DNA from 2 places in the Citrobacter sp. LJND-P06 genome. Region 1 is predicted to be linked to the other one. Evidence: predicted binding sites of a transcription regulator. Region 1 holds the regulator's gene; the other holds the start of a gene.
The links. Region 1 encodes Fur, which represses iron uptake genes when iron is present. Its sites were predicted from a motif close to ATAATAATGAGAACNACTATCAA; they were not measured.

Region 1 (7,667 bases):
GCTTTGAGCTGAAAAACAATCACAGTTAAGAAAGGCATAAAAAAGCCCGGTAGCGCGAGCGCTTACCGGGCTTACAAAAAAACACGTCAATGCGTTACGCGTTTTTCAGCACTTCACTGACGATTTCAACGGCTTCTTTCTCGATCTGTTTGCGATGTTCTTCACCGAGGAAACTTTCACAGTAGATCTTGTAAGCGTCTTCCGTACCGGACGGACGCGCGGCAAACCAGCCGTTGTCGGTCATCACTTTCAGACCGCCAATGGAGGCGCCATTACCCGGTGCCGCCGTCAGACGTGCGGTGATCGGATCGCCCGCCAGCATACTGGCGCTGACCATTTCCGGGGACAGTTTGGACAATGCCGCTTTCTGAGCGGACGTTGCACCTGCCTGCAAACGGTTATAGCTCGGCGCGCCAAAGCGAGCCGCCAGTTCGTTGTAGTGCTCCTGCGGATTTTTACCCGTGACCGCGGTGATTTCTGCCGCCAGCAGACACATGATGATGCCGTCTTTGTCAGTAGACCACGGCGTACCGTCAAAGCGCAGGAAAGAAGCGCCCGCGCTCTCTTCGCCACCAAAACCGAAGCTGCCGTCAAACAGACCGTCAACAAACCATTTGAAACCGACCGGCACTTCCACCAGTTTACGGCCCAAATCATTCACCACACGGTCAATCATCGCAGAAGACACCAGCGTTTTACCGACGGCGACATCGTTGCCCCACTGCGGACGATGCTGGAACAGGTAGTTGATGGCAACCGCCAGGTAATGGTTCGGGTTCATCAGCCCTGCTGGCGTGACGATACCGTGACGGTCATAGTCCGGATCGTTGGCAAACGCCAAATCGAACTTATCACGCAGCGCCAGCAGACCCGCCATCGCACACTCGGAGGAGCAGTCCATACGGATCGCGCCGTCTTTATCCAGGTGCATAAAGCGGAAAGTCTGATCAACCTGATCGTTGACGATGGTCAGGTTGAGTTTGTAATGCGCGGCAATACGTTTCCAGTATTCGATACCAGAACCGCCCAGCGGATCGACGCCCAGCGTCAGGCCCGCTTTTTGAATCGCCGCCATATCGACGATATCCGCCAGCCCTTCAACGAACGGCTGCACCAGATCCTGCTCTGTTACATGACCGGAGCGCATTGCTGCATCCAGTGAAATGCGCTTCACGCCTTTCAGGCCATCCGCGAGCAGCGCGTTAGCCCGGTCTTCCACCACTTTGGTGACGTTGGTATCTGCCGGGCCGCCATTGGGCGGATTGTATTTAATGCCGCCATCTTCCGGTGGGTTGTGGGACGGCGTAATCACGATGCCGTCAGCCAGCGGGCCGCCTTTTTTGTTGTGGACCAGGATAGCATTCGAAACCGCAGGCGTCGGCGTAAAGCCGTTGTTTTCCTGAACAATGACATCGACGCCGTTTGCCGCCAGCACTTCCAGAACGGAAATAAAGGCAGGTTCAGACAGCGCGTGAGTATCTTTACCCACATAGCAAGGGCCAGTAATGCCGTTTTTCGCACGCTCTTCCGCAATCGCCTGGGCAATGGCCAGAATGTGCAGTTCATTAAAACTATGACGACCGGCGCTGCCGCGATGCCCGGACGTTCCGAACTTCACCGCGTGCTCCGCATTCCCTGCTTCCGGTTTCAATACATAGTATTGCGCCGTCAGTTGGGCGACATTAATTAAATCACTCTGTTGCGCAGGCTGACCTGCACGCTTGTGGATTGCCATTAGCCTGGTCCTTTTAATGCAACGATTAGATTGTTCCGCAAACCTTTTCAATCAATTCCGCAGGGAATTGCATTGATTGCATGATGTGTTCAATCATGCTGCATTTACGGCCGGTGTTGGTGTTGGTGATCACCCAATACGGCGTGCCTGGCACGTGTTTCGGCTTGGTTTGATTACCATTTTTCAGCAGGGTCTGCTCGTCGGGCGCAAAGTATACGCGCGTACGACCGTGCAACGATTCCGTCGCCTCAGCAAACGCGTTGTGATCCAGTGAGTAAAGTGTAGACAGTACCAGCATAAAGCGATTTACCGCTTTCTTCTGCTCCGCATATTCATCGGAAAGCAGAAGTTCACGCATGGCGCGCACTTTATCTTTTACGGGGTTGACCGGCTTCGCTTCAACGATAGCGGGTTGCGCGATGCGCACCTCTTTCGCCGCCGGAGTGACAGGCTGTGATGCGGCGGAAAATTTCAACATACGCCGTAAAATGTCGGATGCGCTCTCGCCGATATGCTTGGTGTGGCTGGCAATATAGCTATAGAGTTCATCATCAACTTCAATCGTTTTCATCTTAATCCAGTGCGGTGTCTTATCTGAATACAAGTCGTTGGGATTATAGGGGCAAATCCCAACAGCGGATAGCGTCAAGCCAGGCTGTCTGAAAAACTCGGAGTTACCGTAGTTGTTGCAGCCCCGTGGCAGAATGGTCAACATAATACCCTAACCCGACAGAGCGAAAAAAAGAACTTTGCCATGAAATTGAACATCCGAGCGCAATCTGCACAAAAGCTGCACAATAATTCTCCCATCGTCCTTGTTCACGGCTTGTTTGGTAGCCTTGATAACCTCGGCATCCTGGCGCGCGATCTGGTACAGGATCACGACATCATCCAGGTTGATATGCGAAACCACGGTCTTTCTCCCCGTTCAGCAGAGATGAATTACCCGGCGATGGCGCAGGATCTGCTGGATACTCTGGACGCCGCGGGTATCGAAAAGGCCACCTTTATTGGTCACTCAATGGGCGGGAAAGCCGTGATGGCGCTGACCGCACTGGCGCCGGATCGTATCCACCAACTGGTGGCGATTGATATTGCGCCGGTTGATTATCAGGTGCGCCGTCACGATGAGATCTTTGCTGCGATCAACGCCGTGACCGAATCGGACGCGCAAACGCGCCAGCAGGCGGCGGCCGTCATGCGCCAGCACCTCCAGGAAGAAGGCGTTATCCAGTTTTTGTTAAAGTCGTATGTCGATGGCGAGTGGCGCTTTAACGTGCCCGTATTGTGGGAGCAGTACCCGCATATCGTGGGATGGGAAACCATTCCCGCTTGGAATCATCCGGCGCTGTTTATTCCTGGCGGGAATTCGCCTTACGTCACCGAAGCCTATCGTCACGATTTACTGACGCAATTTCCTCAGGCCCGGGCGCATGTGATTGCGGGTGCCGGCCATTGGGTGCATGCAGAAAAACCAGATGCCGTGCTCCGCGCGATACGCCGGTATCTGGCGGAAAAGGCTAACTGATTAAAAACTCAGCGTCCGCGCGCGATTACGTGCGTGGACGTTGGCGTGCCTCACTCGCTGATGTATGATGGCGCGCTATCCATCCGGGCAGACGCCTGGCTGATTGTTTCCCCGAAGTCACCAAAATCATGGCCAAAGAACAAACGGACCGTACGACATTAGATCTGTTCGCGCACGAGCGTCGCCCGGGACGACCCAAAACCAATCCGCTTTCGCGTGATGAACAGCTACGCATTAATAAGCGTAATCAGCTTAAACGCGACAAGGTTCGTGGGCTTAAGCGTGTCGAACTGAAGCTTAATGCTGATGCCGTGGATGCGCTGAATGAACTGGCGGAAGCACGCAATATGAGCCGCAGTGAGCTCATTGAAGAGATGCTGACAAACCAGCTTATCTCGCTGCGTGGCCAGGGGTCTGTCTGAATTTCTGCTCTAAATCATAAATCGTGTAGCACAGAGTGCAGTCCTGCGTGTTTGCTGTTTCCGCATGCCTGACTGATCTGCTATCATTGCCCTTATCCGTGGGCAATACGCCACCACCATTTCAATAAGTTTCAAGAGGTTATTTTACTCATGGCAATCACTGGCATCTTTTTCGGCAGCGACACCGGTAATACCGAAAATATCGCAAAAATGATTCAAAAACAGCTTGGTAAAGACGTTGCCGATGTTCATGACATTGCGAAAAGCAGTAAAGAAGACCTGGAAGGGTATGACATTCTGCTGTTAGGTATTCCGACCTGGTACTACGGTGAAGCACAGTGCGACTGGGATGACTTCTTCCCTACCCTCGAAGACATTGATTTCAATGGTAAACTGGTGGCTCTGTTTGGTTGTGGCGATCAGGAAGACTACGCAGAGTACTTCTGCGATGCGCTGGGCACCATCCGCGACATTATCGAACCACGCGGCGCAACCATCGTAGGCCACTGGCCGACAGCAGGCTATCACTTCGAAGCCTCCAAAGGTCTTGCTGATGACGATCATTTTGTCGGTCTGGCTATCGACGAAGACCGTCAGCCGGAATTGACCGCTGAGCGCGTTGAAAAATGGGTTAAACAGATTTCCGCCGAACTGCATCTCGACGAAATCATCAACGCCTGATTTCGTGCGGCGCAGAAATCATCTGCGCCGCATCAATAGATAAAACCAATCAAAATAATTGCTACAAATTTGTAACTTTCCTGCCCATCCCTGTACAATGTTCGGGTGTTATTCTGGTATTGCACAGTGTGATTGTCGGCAGTACCACGTTTTGATTAATATTATTTGCCCGAGGCTTGCAGTTTTCATTTAGACATGGCAGTTCTATAATGATACGCATTCTCTCAAGTGCAATTTCTGTCACTTCTTTAATGAAGTGAATCGTTTAGCAACAGGACAGATTCCGCATGACTGACAACAATACCGCATTAAAGAAGGCTGGCCTGAAAGTAACGCTTCCTCGTTTAAAAATTCTGGAAGTTCTTCAGGAACCGGAAAACCATCACGTCAGTGCGGAAGATTTGTATAAGCGTCTGATCGACATGGGTGAAGAAATTGGTCTGGCGACCGTGTATCGCGTGCTGAACCAGTTCGATGACGCCGGTATCGTGACTCGCCACAATTTTGAAGGCGGCAAATCCGTTTTTGAGCTGACCCAACAGCATCATCATGATCATCTTATTTGCCTCGATTGTGGCAAAGTGATCGAGTTCAGCGATGATTCTATCGAAGCGCGTCAGCGTGAGATTGCGACTAAACACGGTATTCGTTTAACTAACCATAGCCTCTATCTTTACGGTCACTGCGCTGAAGGCGATTGCCGCGAAGACGAGCATGCGCACGACGCAAAGTAATGCTCCCGCCTAAAGAGCCAACCACCCGGTTGGCTTTTTTATGCCCATAAAAAAGACCTGCTATCAAAGCAGGTCTTTTCGCTTCCGCTAAGTCCATTTACTGTACTGTGTTCTTACTGCGAATTTCTTTCCAGATTTTATCGCAATCGGCTTGTACCGCCTGACCATTGCCTGTACGTGTTGCCTGAATGCATTGCTGGTAATCCAGTACCCGCACGCTCTCTTCGTTAGCAAACTGCTTATGCTGGTCTTCTTTTTTCAGCACATTTAATACGCTTTGGCAGGCTTCGATTTTTTCCGGTGAACCTTGCGCGGTGTTAATACATGCGCTGTATGCCTCTTTAAGGCGGCTGTCTTCCTTGGGTGCAGGAGATTGCGCGCAGGCCACCAGCCCTGACGTCATAATGGCGATGAGTAACATTTTTTTCATACAACAGTCCTCAACGACGCGGCAGAGATATACCCTGCCGCGACTGGCATCAGAAAATAGTGAATGGGGCGATAACCATGAACTTCACGTCACGCTCATCCTGGAAGATGTTGCCATAACCGCCGCTCCAGCTTGGGATATTGGAGTGGTTGTCATACTCGGTGAAGTGCAGTTTAAACATGGTGCCTTTGGCACGTCCTTCCTGCATGGTATAAACCGCATCAAGACTGTAGGAAGATTCTTCGATGGTTTGGTTTTTGTCGTAGAACGCATCCGGGTTGCTCTGCCAGGTAGCCGGTTTTGCATCCCAGGCGTAGACGTACGACGCACCCAGTGCCATGCCTGGCAGATTCCAGTTCTTCAGGTCATACATCGCGCCGAAGAAGACCGCTTTTTCGCCGTTGGCGTTAAAGTCGGAACGGTTATCCCACCAGACATCCAGACGACCGTTAGAGGAAGCGTAGGTCGGCGTCATACGCTGTAAGAAGTAACCCTGCTGCCCGTCCGCTTTAACCCAGGTTCCTTCCAGACGCAGATCGACCACTTCCGCCACTTTGTAACCGAAAGTCAGTGCCTGCAACCATGCGGTGCCGTCATAGATGTCGTTCACACTGCGGTCATCAACTTTATCGCGTGCGCCGTAGAACTGGTAACTGGTGGTAAATGGATTCCCGCCCAGATCGAATTTGTAACTGGCTTTGGCAAAGTACTGATCGACATAGCCCTCAGACTGGCCAAAGGCAGCCTCAAGAATAAGGTCATTTTTGAAATCGTATTTTGCGCCAACGGAGTGGAGATAATCGACTTTGGTCTTTTTATCCGCCTGATAGAATTTATCGACTTCAATGTGCCACGGCGCTTTATATTCGTTGGCCCACATGTAGGAGAAGCTCAACGCGCCCGCATCGCCATAGTCAAAGTTGGCTCCGGCTTCTGCCCCTTGATAGGTGCCCGGCATAAAGCTCCAGTGCGGCGCTAACAGCGTCTGTCCGGTTGGCTGAATATAACCGGCACGTGCCCAGGTCGGGCCATATTTAAATTTTGCAGCGGCTTTATACAGGCTGACCCCACTCTTATCGCCAGAGTAATCTTCGTCATAGCCTTTATTTTTTTTCGAGAATGCAATTTCGTTAGGGTGCCCGCTGTCGTCGCTTTCTGCCATTTCAATTGCGGTAAACGCCGCAATATCCAGACCGAACATATCCGCTGCATAACCCGACTGGAAATCCAGGTTGGCGTTCCAGGTCGCGTGTGAAAGGTTGGTTTTGTATTTGTCTTCATCCGTGACGTCTTTACGGTCACGCTCACGCTGCCAGTAATAGATACCGCCAGTTAAGGTCGAATCGTCGATAAAGCCCGCGGCGCTTGCCTGCGGCGCAACCATCCAACCCGACATTGCTGTGATACCGGCGATAGCCAGCGCCAGCGTACTACGTTTGCCACTAAACGTACGCATATGTTAATCCTCTTTGACGTATAAAATGCTGCCGCCAAAGGCGAACAGCTAAAAACAAAAATTAAAAATAGCGCTGAGAAAACCTCATTGACTACAGTGAACAGACTATTTTTCGCGACGCGAATTATCAATCTCTTTCTGTAACCAGTATGTAATAATATGAGCGACCGCACATATTTCATTGCTTTTTGTTACATATTCACCAAATGCGAAAAATTATCATCAAAATGAAAAATACCATTGTTTTCCATGAAGATGAAAACGTTTACCGCCTTCAATTTAGCCACGCCAAAATTTCTTAGCACTTTCATCAAAAAATCGTTTATTAGATTAATTATTTTTTAAACGTAATTAATTCGCTCCGCAAACAGAGGATCTAACGGAAATTAGGCGAAAAAAAACGCCGCGAAGCGCGGCGTTAGTCGGGTGGGATGGTGTCGAGTGGCTTATTCGCCGACTTTAGCCCATGTATCACGTAAACCGACAGTACGGTTAAATACCAGTTTGTCAGCCGTTGCATGGCGGCTGTCGAGGCAGAAGTATCCTTCACGCTCGAACTGGAAGGCTTTACCCGCAACCGCAGCCTTCAGCGACGGTTCTGCAAAGCCCTGTTTAATAACCAGCGAATCAGGGTTCATCGCCGACAGGAAATCTTCTACCGCGCCCGGGTTCGGTACGCTG
Region 2 (7,667 bases), 1.3 Mb from region 1:
TGTTTTGGTTATATGCGCGGTGTGGCGCTTTCTGACTGGTCAGCGTTGCCAGACTCGCTGAAACCGGCGCTGGAGGCGATTGCGTTGCACGGTACGGAAGAGAACTTTGCCGTGGTAGAGAAGATGACGCCAGAGGCATTTGAAGAAAGCGTAGACGCTATCCGATTGGCGGCGCTGGATCTTCATGCCTGGTGGATGGCGCATCCGCAAGAAACGCCGTTGCAGGTACCGGTGAAAGCGGAAGCCAAACCAGGGCGTAACGATCCTTGTCCTTGCGGTAGCGGTAAAAAATATAAGCAGTGCTGCCTGCATTAATTGCGCGTTTTGGTCAGATGGCGCTTAACCCGCAGTTTAAGCGCCATCTGCACCTTTTATCCTGGTTCGGGCAGCAGTCCCGCCGCGATAGAGAACTGAACCCCGATCACCACAATCCCGCAAAGAAACACCAGACCTAACGCCACTGAACCGCCTTTAACGCGATATCCCGCCTGAGGATTATGCTTTCGGCTCTGCCATGTCAGCAAAGAAGGGATCAGCAACGCCAGAACCGCCAGCGCGACACCGGCATACCCCAGCGCCATAACAAATCCGCGCGGATAGAAGAGGGCAAACGCCAGCGGTGGCAGAAAAGTAATCGCGCCAGTTTGCAGACGTCCGGCAACGGTATTGCGACGCTGGAACAGATCCGCCAGGTAATCAAATAATCCCAACGCCACGCCGAGGAACGAGGTCGCCAACGCCAGATCGGCGAACAGGTGTACCGCCAGCTCAACGTGAGGTGAGGCGACCACTTCCCGTAATGCCGAAAGCAAACCGTTTAATCCAGCGTGATTGGCCAGCAGCCCCATAAACGTTGAGGAGTCGATACTGCCGAGGGTTGCAAGCTGCCAGAAGATATAGGCGATCAGCGGGATTGCGCTGCCGGTGATAAACACCCAGCGTAATTTGCGAATATTGCCGTCCATGTAGCTGACAATGCTGGGCACGCTGCCGTGAAAACCAAACGAGGTAAAAATTACCGGAATGGCAGACCACGCCAGCCCTTGTTGCAGCGGCAGGGTAAGAAGATTGATTTTGTGAATGTGCGGCATCAGCAGCGCCAGCATCACCACCAGGAAGATTATTTTGGCGCTGAACAAAAAACGGTTGAACAGATCGACAAGCGACGTTCCTACGCAGACCACGCCACCGGCAACAAAGGTGAACAGCAGTACGCCAGCGGCGGGCGATATTTCGCTGCCAGTCCAGTCGTTGATACTGGACGCGAGTAACTCACCGGCGCCGCTAATGTAGGCCGCGGTGAGGGCATACATTAAAAACATCATGCTAAAACCGGTCACCCACTGACCGTAGCGTCCGAGATAGCGTTTTGCCAGCGTACCCAGCCCCGTATCTGCCGGAACATGCTGATACACTTCGAGAAGCAACAGCGCGGTGTAACACATCAGCGCCCACAGCCCAATCAATAACGCCAGCGTGACGCTGAAACCCACACCCGCCGCTGCCAGCGGCATGGCCAGCATACCTGCACCGATTGTGGTTCCCGCCACGATAAAAACACTTCCCAGAGTTCTATTCTTCACGCTTTCCTCTGTTCCAGAGATAATCAATAGTGGTATCTGCGGCGCAGGGTAAGGCATTACGCGATTTTCGTCAAATCGTCGTTACAATGAATGTGAAGTTTTGTTTACGGTTTTTATAAGCGTGGGTGGCCCCGCATCATGTCGGTGGCCGAAAGATGTAAACCTGCGTTAGCGCAAAGCAGATCATGCGGCTTCATTTTAGGCTAGGCGCTTTATTGAGGAGGATGTATGGATTCTATTCACGGCCACGACGTGCTTAACATGATGATTGCATCAGGCGAGCAATACACCCATGCCAGTCTTGAGGCGGCGATCGTTTCACGGTTTGGCGCACAGGCGCGTTTTCATACCTGTTCAGCGACAGGGATGACGGCAGCAGAGCTGGTGGCTTTTCTGGCGGCGAAGGGGAAATTTATTGCGAAGGATGACGGTTTTACGACGCACGAAAGCAAAATCTGCCGTCATTAAGAGCGTCCGGTGAAGTGGGCTGAATACCCGCTTCACCGGAGAAAAATTAATTCTGTGTATCCAGCGTCGACAGTTCTTTGTCGATGAAGTAAAGGCCTTCACCGCTTTTACCTGCCAGCGTTAACTTATCAATGACTGATTTAAATAACTTCTCTTCTTCATGCTGTTCAGCGACGTACCATTGCAGGAAGTTAAAAGTAGGATAATCCTGGTTGGTCATCGCCGCGTGAGCCAGTTCGTTAATTTTCTGGGTGATCAATTGCTCGTGTTCGTACGTGACGCGGAACAGTTCATCCAGTGACGCATATTCAGCGAAAGGAGACGCGACGGTATTAATACGCGGCAGACTGCCAGTGTCGGTCAGGTAATCGAACAGACGCTGCATATGCGTCATCTCTTCCTGAGCGTGACGGCGCAGGAACGCGGCGGCACCTTCAAAGCTGTTATAGCTGCACCACGCACTCATTTGCTGATAGAGCAGAGACGAATATAACTCGAGGTTCATCTGTTCATTCAGTTTTTCGATCATTTCTGTTTTCAGCATTATTCTGCTCCACACATGTTAATGATATGTCGATGTGGCGCCACTATAATTTGTTATTTAATTATTTGCAAAAGGTAAAATAATAAAATCAATTATTAAAAATGCGAATGGGAATAAAACGCATTAGCGCTATTAAATTATAAATAAAGGCCCGTTGACATAATAAAAGGCCAGTTATTAATACACTGACCTGAACGTTTAATAATAGCCAGGCGTTGTAGAGGGGATCGCCACACCCTGACACTGATACGATAAAGTTATTTTCGTATTCAGACACAGAGAACCCGCATAAACACTGCAGGTGGAGACAGGCTGACCAAATCCGACGGCGTTTGCGTAGCCCATTTGCTGACATTCACGCGTGGCGGTACCTTTGGCGACATAGTCGTCAGTACGTGCCGTTTGCAGCATCGCCTGATTCCAGGTGAGGCGAACAATCCCACTGGTTGCGTTGGCTTCGCTGACGTTGGCTTGTCGGGTGACGGTGCATCCCGCCAACATTAACAGCGAGAGGGCAAGAAAAAGGCTCTTCATGATATCGCTCTGAAAGTTCGGTGATACGCTATCCTACCTGATACACCCTCTGTCCAATGGCTTGAATAGCCTGAAGATCACCCATGTTTAATGGCAACGACCGGGGGCAATGTGCAAAAAATGCGCCGCAGGCAGAAAAAACGTGAGCCTGTTTTTGTTTTTTAAAACCAGCTTTCATTAAATTTGAAAGTACGTTCATTGCGTAGTACTGTGGCGTCAATTTCAGAGACTCACGTCGGGATTTATCGCGACGCATTCAGGAGATACAGTATGAAAATTGCACTGATGATGGAAAACAGCCAGGCAAGCAAAAATGCCATCATTCATAACGAACTCAAGGCCGTCGCAGATGAGAAGGGATTTCCCGTCTTTAACGTGGGCATGAGCGATGAGAATGACCATCATCTGACCTATATTCATCTTGGCATTATGGCCAGTATTCTGCTCAATGCTAAAGCGGTTGATTTTGTCGTGACCGGCTGCGGAACGGGTCAGGGGGCGCTGATGTCTCTGAACATCCATCCGGGCGTGATTTGCGGATACTGTATCGACCCGGCTGATGCGTTTCTGTTTGCCCAGATCAACAACGGCAATGCGCTTTCTCTGCCGTTCGCGAAAGGTTTTGGCTGGGGCGCCGAGTTGAATGTGCGTTTCATCTTTGAAAAAGCGTTCACCGGTCGTAACGGCGAAGGCTACCCGCCGGAGCGTAAAGAGCCGCAGGTTCGCAACGCAGGCATTCTGAACCAGGTGAAAGCCGCCGTGGTGAAAGAGAACTATCTGGATACGTTGCATGCAATCGACCCTGAGCTGGTGAGAACCGCTGTGTCGGGTCCGCGTTTCCAGCAGTGTCTTTTCGACAATGGCCAGGACAAAGCGATCGAAGCGTTTGTGCGTGAAATCCTGGGGTAAGGCACTTTAGAGGGTATTGGGGCCGGATAGCGCAACGCTTACTGGCCCGTAAGATGCCGCATGTCGGCCCGGCCAGCATTGCGCGGCCGGGCGACAGTGTTGTTTTATTATTTGATTCCGAGCTTCCTCTCTTACTGGCTGACTTCTGCGTAGCAATCACCCTGCAAAACCCCATCTTTTGCCGCTGATGATGGTGTGTATCAAAAAAAATTATAAAAATTTACTAAAACCTGCAATGCATTAAATTTATGATTTATATACTAAAAACATAAAAACGAAGAGAATTTGCACATTTTGGTGTGTGATCTGCGTCACATAAATATTGATTTTTGTGACGGATGTCATATTATATTGCTCGTAGACAATAAAACCTGAACAACAATCAAACGGAGCAATGCTATGAAACTGCGCAAAATTCTGAAAAGCATGTTCGAAAATTATTGCAAAACATTCAAAGATGTACCGCCAGGCGGTATGTTCTGATAAAAAAAACCTGCTACGGCAGGTTTTTTTATACCCATTTTTTTGCTGCCTTTACGCGGCTATCGTTTCTGCTCCTGAATAGGTACTATGACGACCTTTCTATAAGGAGCTCATTATGTCCCAAACACTGAACGTCGATCAGGAACTGGTCTCTGACGTTGTTGCCTGCCAACTGGTTCTCAAACAAATTCTGGACGTTCTTGACGTGATCGCCCCCGTCGAAGTTCGCGAGAAAATGGCTACCCAACTGAAAAACATCGATTTTTTAAGCCATCCTGCTGCAGCCGACCCCGTGACGATGCGTGCAATCCAGAAAGCCATCGCCTTGATCGAGCTGAAATTCACGCCGCAGGGCGAAGCGCACTAAATAAATCAATGTAGTAGAGTGCAGAAACCTGTTTATTACGCCTCCTGAATCAGGGGGCGTAATCGTTTCTGAATCATCGGGGGAGTCGGCAATACTGCGGTTGCCCGGCCTGCGGTAGATGTTCTTGCAGGCCAGACCGGGGGTTATGGCGTTAATCCGACGCTATAGCGCCATTAGTGGTGCTGATGGTTGACGACGTTGAGTAAGTGCTTGTCTGTTTGTGCCATGCACAGACCTGCGCGTTTGGCGCTGCGAACTTCATCGAAGATCGTCTGTAATAGCACGCCATCCTGCTGCTGTTCTTTTTTCAGATCGTGGAGAAAATCAAGCGTGAGGTCGTCATTCAACGCTTTTGCTTCGCGGGTTAAACTCGACAGGGTGCTGGAACGCTGTTGGTAATCGTCGAGTGTTTTCTGAAATAATTCTTCAAGTGACGTTAACTCATCGCCGGGAATATCAATCGCTTTAACGATGGGGTTAGCGCCTGCGCTCTTCATAAAATTAAACATGCGCATCATTTGGGTGATGTTACTTTGCGCCTGAGTGCGAAGAAACATCGCAGTGCCCGTCAAACTGTTATCCGCACACCAGTCGCCCAGGCGAAGGTAAAGATTGGATGCGTAAAACTCAAGATTCATCTGGGCGTTGAGTTTGTGAGCCATTCCTACTGCAGCCATGTCAATATCCTTATTTCCAGAAAAGGGGCTGTGCGTAACCCGCATCAGCGCAGCAGGCTGCTGCCACACTTAACATCTACGCACAAGTGATACTGTTAGCAGAATAAATCCGTTCTGCCGGTCCTTTATGTGATCACGTAGTCATTTCCGTTGATGATCGAAATAAGCATACCGCCTGTATGGATATAAGAAAATCCTTATAGTGAAATGTTTAAAGTTTTTTACATATTTTCCGTAAAAATTGGTTGTGAACCAGGAATTTTAGACATTATGCCTCAACCGTCCAACGTCATGATTTAACGCTGATTAAAGTGAAAGTTTATTTTTGAAACATTGTTTCAAATCACAGAATGAAATAGTTTCATCGGGTATCATTTGTTCAATGATAATTATCCATTACGCCTGTTTCGGAAATTATTAGATGAAGCTGTACTGGCAGGTCTTCCACCAGGGTTGAAGTGTGCGCCAGATCATTTTTAGAAACGTTAAAACGTAAAGCCAATCACCTTTTGTCATTGGCTGTTTGATTTGCACGGATAGAAAAGAGGAGTAGTGAATGAAAAAGGTAGCTGTTCTGTTGGCGCCTGGATTTGAAGAGGCAGAGGCCATTGTTACCATCGATATTTTACGTCGACTGCATATCGACGTTGAAACAATAGCCTGTGCAGAGTCCCGCGCGGTGGTGAGTTACCACAACATTCCTATGGTGGCAGACAATACGCTGACTGAGCGACTGGACACGCTTTTTGACGCAGTGGTATTGCCAGGCGGCCCCCAGGGAAGCGTGAATCTGGCAGCGAGTGCTGAAGTGGTCGATTTCGTTTCCCGCCATGATGCGGCAGGCAAATTAGTTTGCCCGATCTGCTCTGCGGCGGCCCGCGTTCTCGGGGGGAATGGATTGCTGAAGGGACGTCGCTACGTCTGCTCTGGTGAGCTGTGGGAGAATGTGACCGATGGCGAATATGTGGATGCGCCGGTCGTCGAAGATGGCAATCTGATTAGCGGCAAAGGGTTAGGCCATATATTTGATTTTGCACTGACGCTCAGCGCCCGTTTGCTTGGTGACGAGGCGGCGGTTCGCGATCATGCGGACCATATTTACTATCGCTGGTAAATAAAATGTTCCCGAATATACCGGTATTCGGGAACAAGGATTCGTTTGCTGACCTTATGGACTAATCTGCTACACCTCTTTTTATTTGTCTGACAAATATTCATTTTCTTATGTCATTTCCCGCTAAATGTATGCACGCAATTACTGTAATTCTGTGGTGTGATGCCGCTCTCCTATGGAGAATCAATTTCCCGCTAAAACTTATTCCAGCACTGGCATTCATCGTTGATATAAATGGTAATGCCTTGTTTTTCGTCTTAATTACAAAAAACCGGTCGTTTTTACCCTACATAAAAGAACGCTAAAGCTGGAGTTAACCATGCACAAATTCACTAAAGCGCTGGCGGCCATTGGTCTGGCTGCCGTTATGTCACAATCCGCTATGGCAGAAACCATGAAACTCGGTTTTCTGGTGAAACAGCCAGAAGAACCCTGGTTCCAGACGGAGTGGAAATTTGCTGATAAAGCCGGAAAAGATTTGGGTTTTGAAGTGATTAAAATCGCTGTCCCTGATGGTGAGAAGACTCTGAATGCTATCGACAGCCTGGCCGCCAGCGGCGCGAAAGGGTTTGTCATTTGTACCCCAGACCCGAAACTGGGCTCGGCAATCGCAGCCAAGGCGCGCGGTTACGACATGAAAGTCATCGCGGTGGATGACCAGTTTGTTAACGCCAAAGGCAAGCCGATGGATACCGTTCCTCTGGTCATGATGGCGGCGACCAAAATTGGCGAGCGTCAGGGTGAAGAGCTGTACAAAGAGATGCAGAAACGCGGTTGGGATGTGAAAGAGTCCGCAGTAATGGCTATCACGGCAAACGAGCTGGATACCGCGCGTCGCCGTACCGGTGGCTCAATGGAAGCGCTGAAAGCCGCTGGCTTCCCGGAAAAACAGATCTACCAGGTGCCGACAAAATCCAATGACATCCCTGGCGCATTTGATGCCGCGAACTCCATGCTGGTTCAGCATCCAGAAGTGAAACACTGGCTG

Region 2: a site for Fur is predicted at 2,672-2,694, ahead of ftnA (non-heme ferritin). Genes of this name have one in related genera too.

Annotation. Positions count from the first base shown of each region.
Region 1 covers NZ_CP187317.1:3,208,503-3,216,169, forward strand. Annotated here, with positions in the region: gene potE (putrescine-ornithine antiporter) at 1-29, shown strand, start outside; gene pgm (phosphoglucomutase (alpha-D-glucose-1,6-bisphosphate-dependent)) at 95-1,735, opposite strand; gene seqA (replication initiation negative regulator SeqA) at 1,761-2,306, opposite strand; gene ybfF (esterase) at 2,490-3,263, shown strand; gene ybfE (LexA regulated protein) at 3,392-3,685, shown strand; gene fldA (flavodoxin FldA) at 3,836-4,366, shown strand; partial or broken gene ACO7SM_RS15355 (fur leader peptide) at 4,576-4,661, shown strand; gene fur (ferric iron uptake transcriptional regulator) at 4,654-5,100, shown strand; gene ACO7SM_RS15365 (ChiQ/YbfN family lipoprotein) at 5,198-5,530, opposite strand; gene chiP (chitoporin ChiP) at 5,580-6,986, opposite strand; gene glnS (glutamine--tRNA ligase) at 7,433-7,667, opposite strand, start outside.
Region 2 covers NZ_CP187317.1:1,941,394-1,949,060, forward strand. Annotated here, with positions in the region: gene ACO7SM_RS09325 (YecA/YgfB family protein) at 1-315, shown strand, start outside; gene tyrP (tyrosine transporter TyrP) at 372-1,583, opposite strand; gene ACO7SM_RS09335 (YecH family metal-binding protein) at 1,812-2,051, shown strand; gene ftnA (non-heme ferritin) at 2,098-2,595, opposite strand; gene ACO7SM_RS09345 (YecR-like family lipoprotein) at 2,794-3,129, opposite strand; gene ACO7SM_RS09350 (RpiB/LacA/LacB family sugar-phosphate isomerase) at 3,400-4,038, shown strand; gene azuC (stress response protein AzuC) at 4,438-4,521, shown strand; gene ACO7SM_RS09360 (DUF2766 family protein) at 4,637-4,888, shown strand; gene ACO7SM_RS09365 (non-heme ferritin-like protein) at 5,062-5,565, opposite strand; gene ACO7SM_RS09370 (DJ-1 family glyoxalase III) at 6,122-6,679, shown strand; gene araF (arabinose ABC transporter substrate-binding protein AraF) at 6,999-7,667, shown strand, end outside.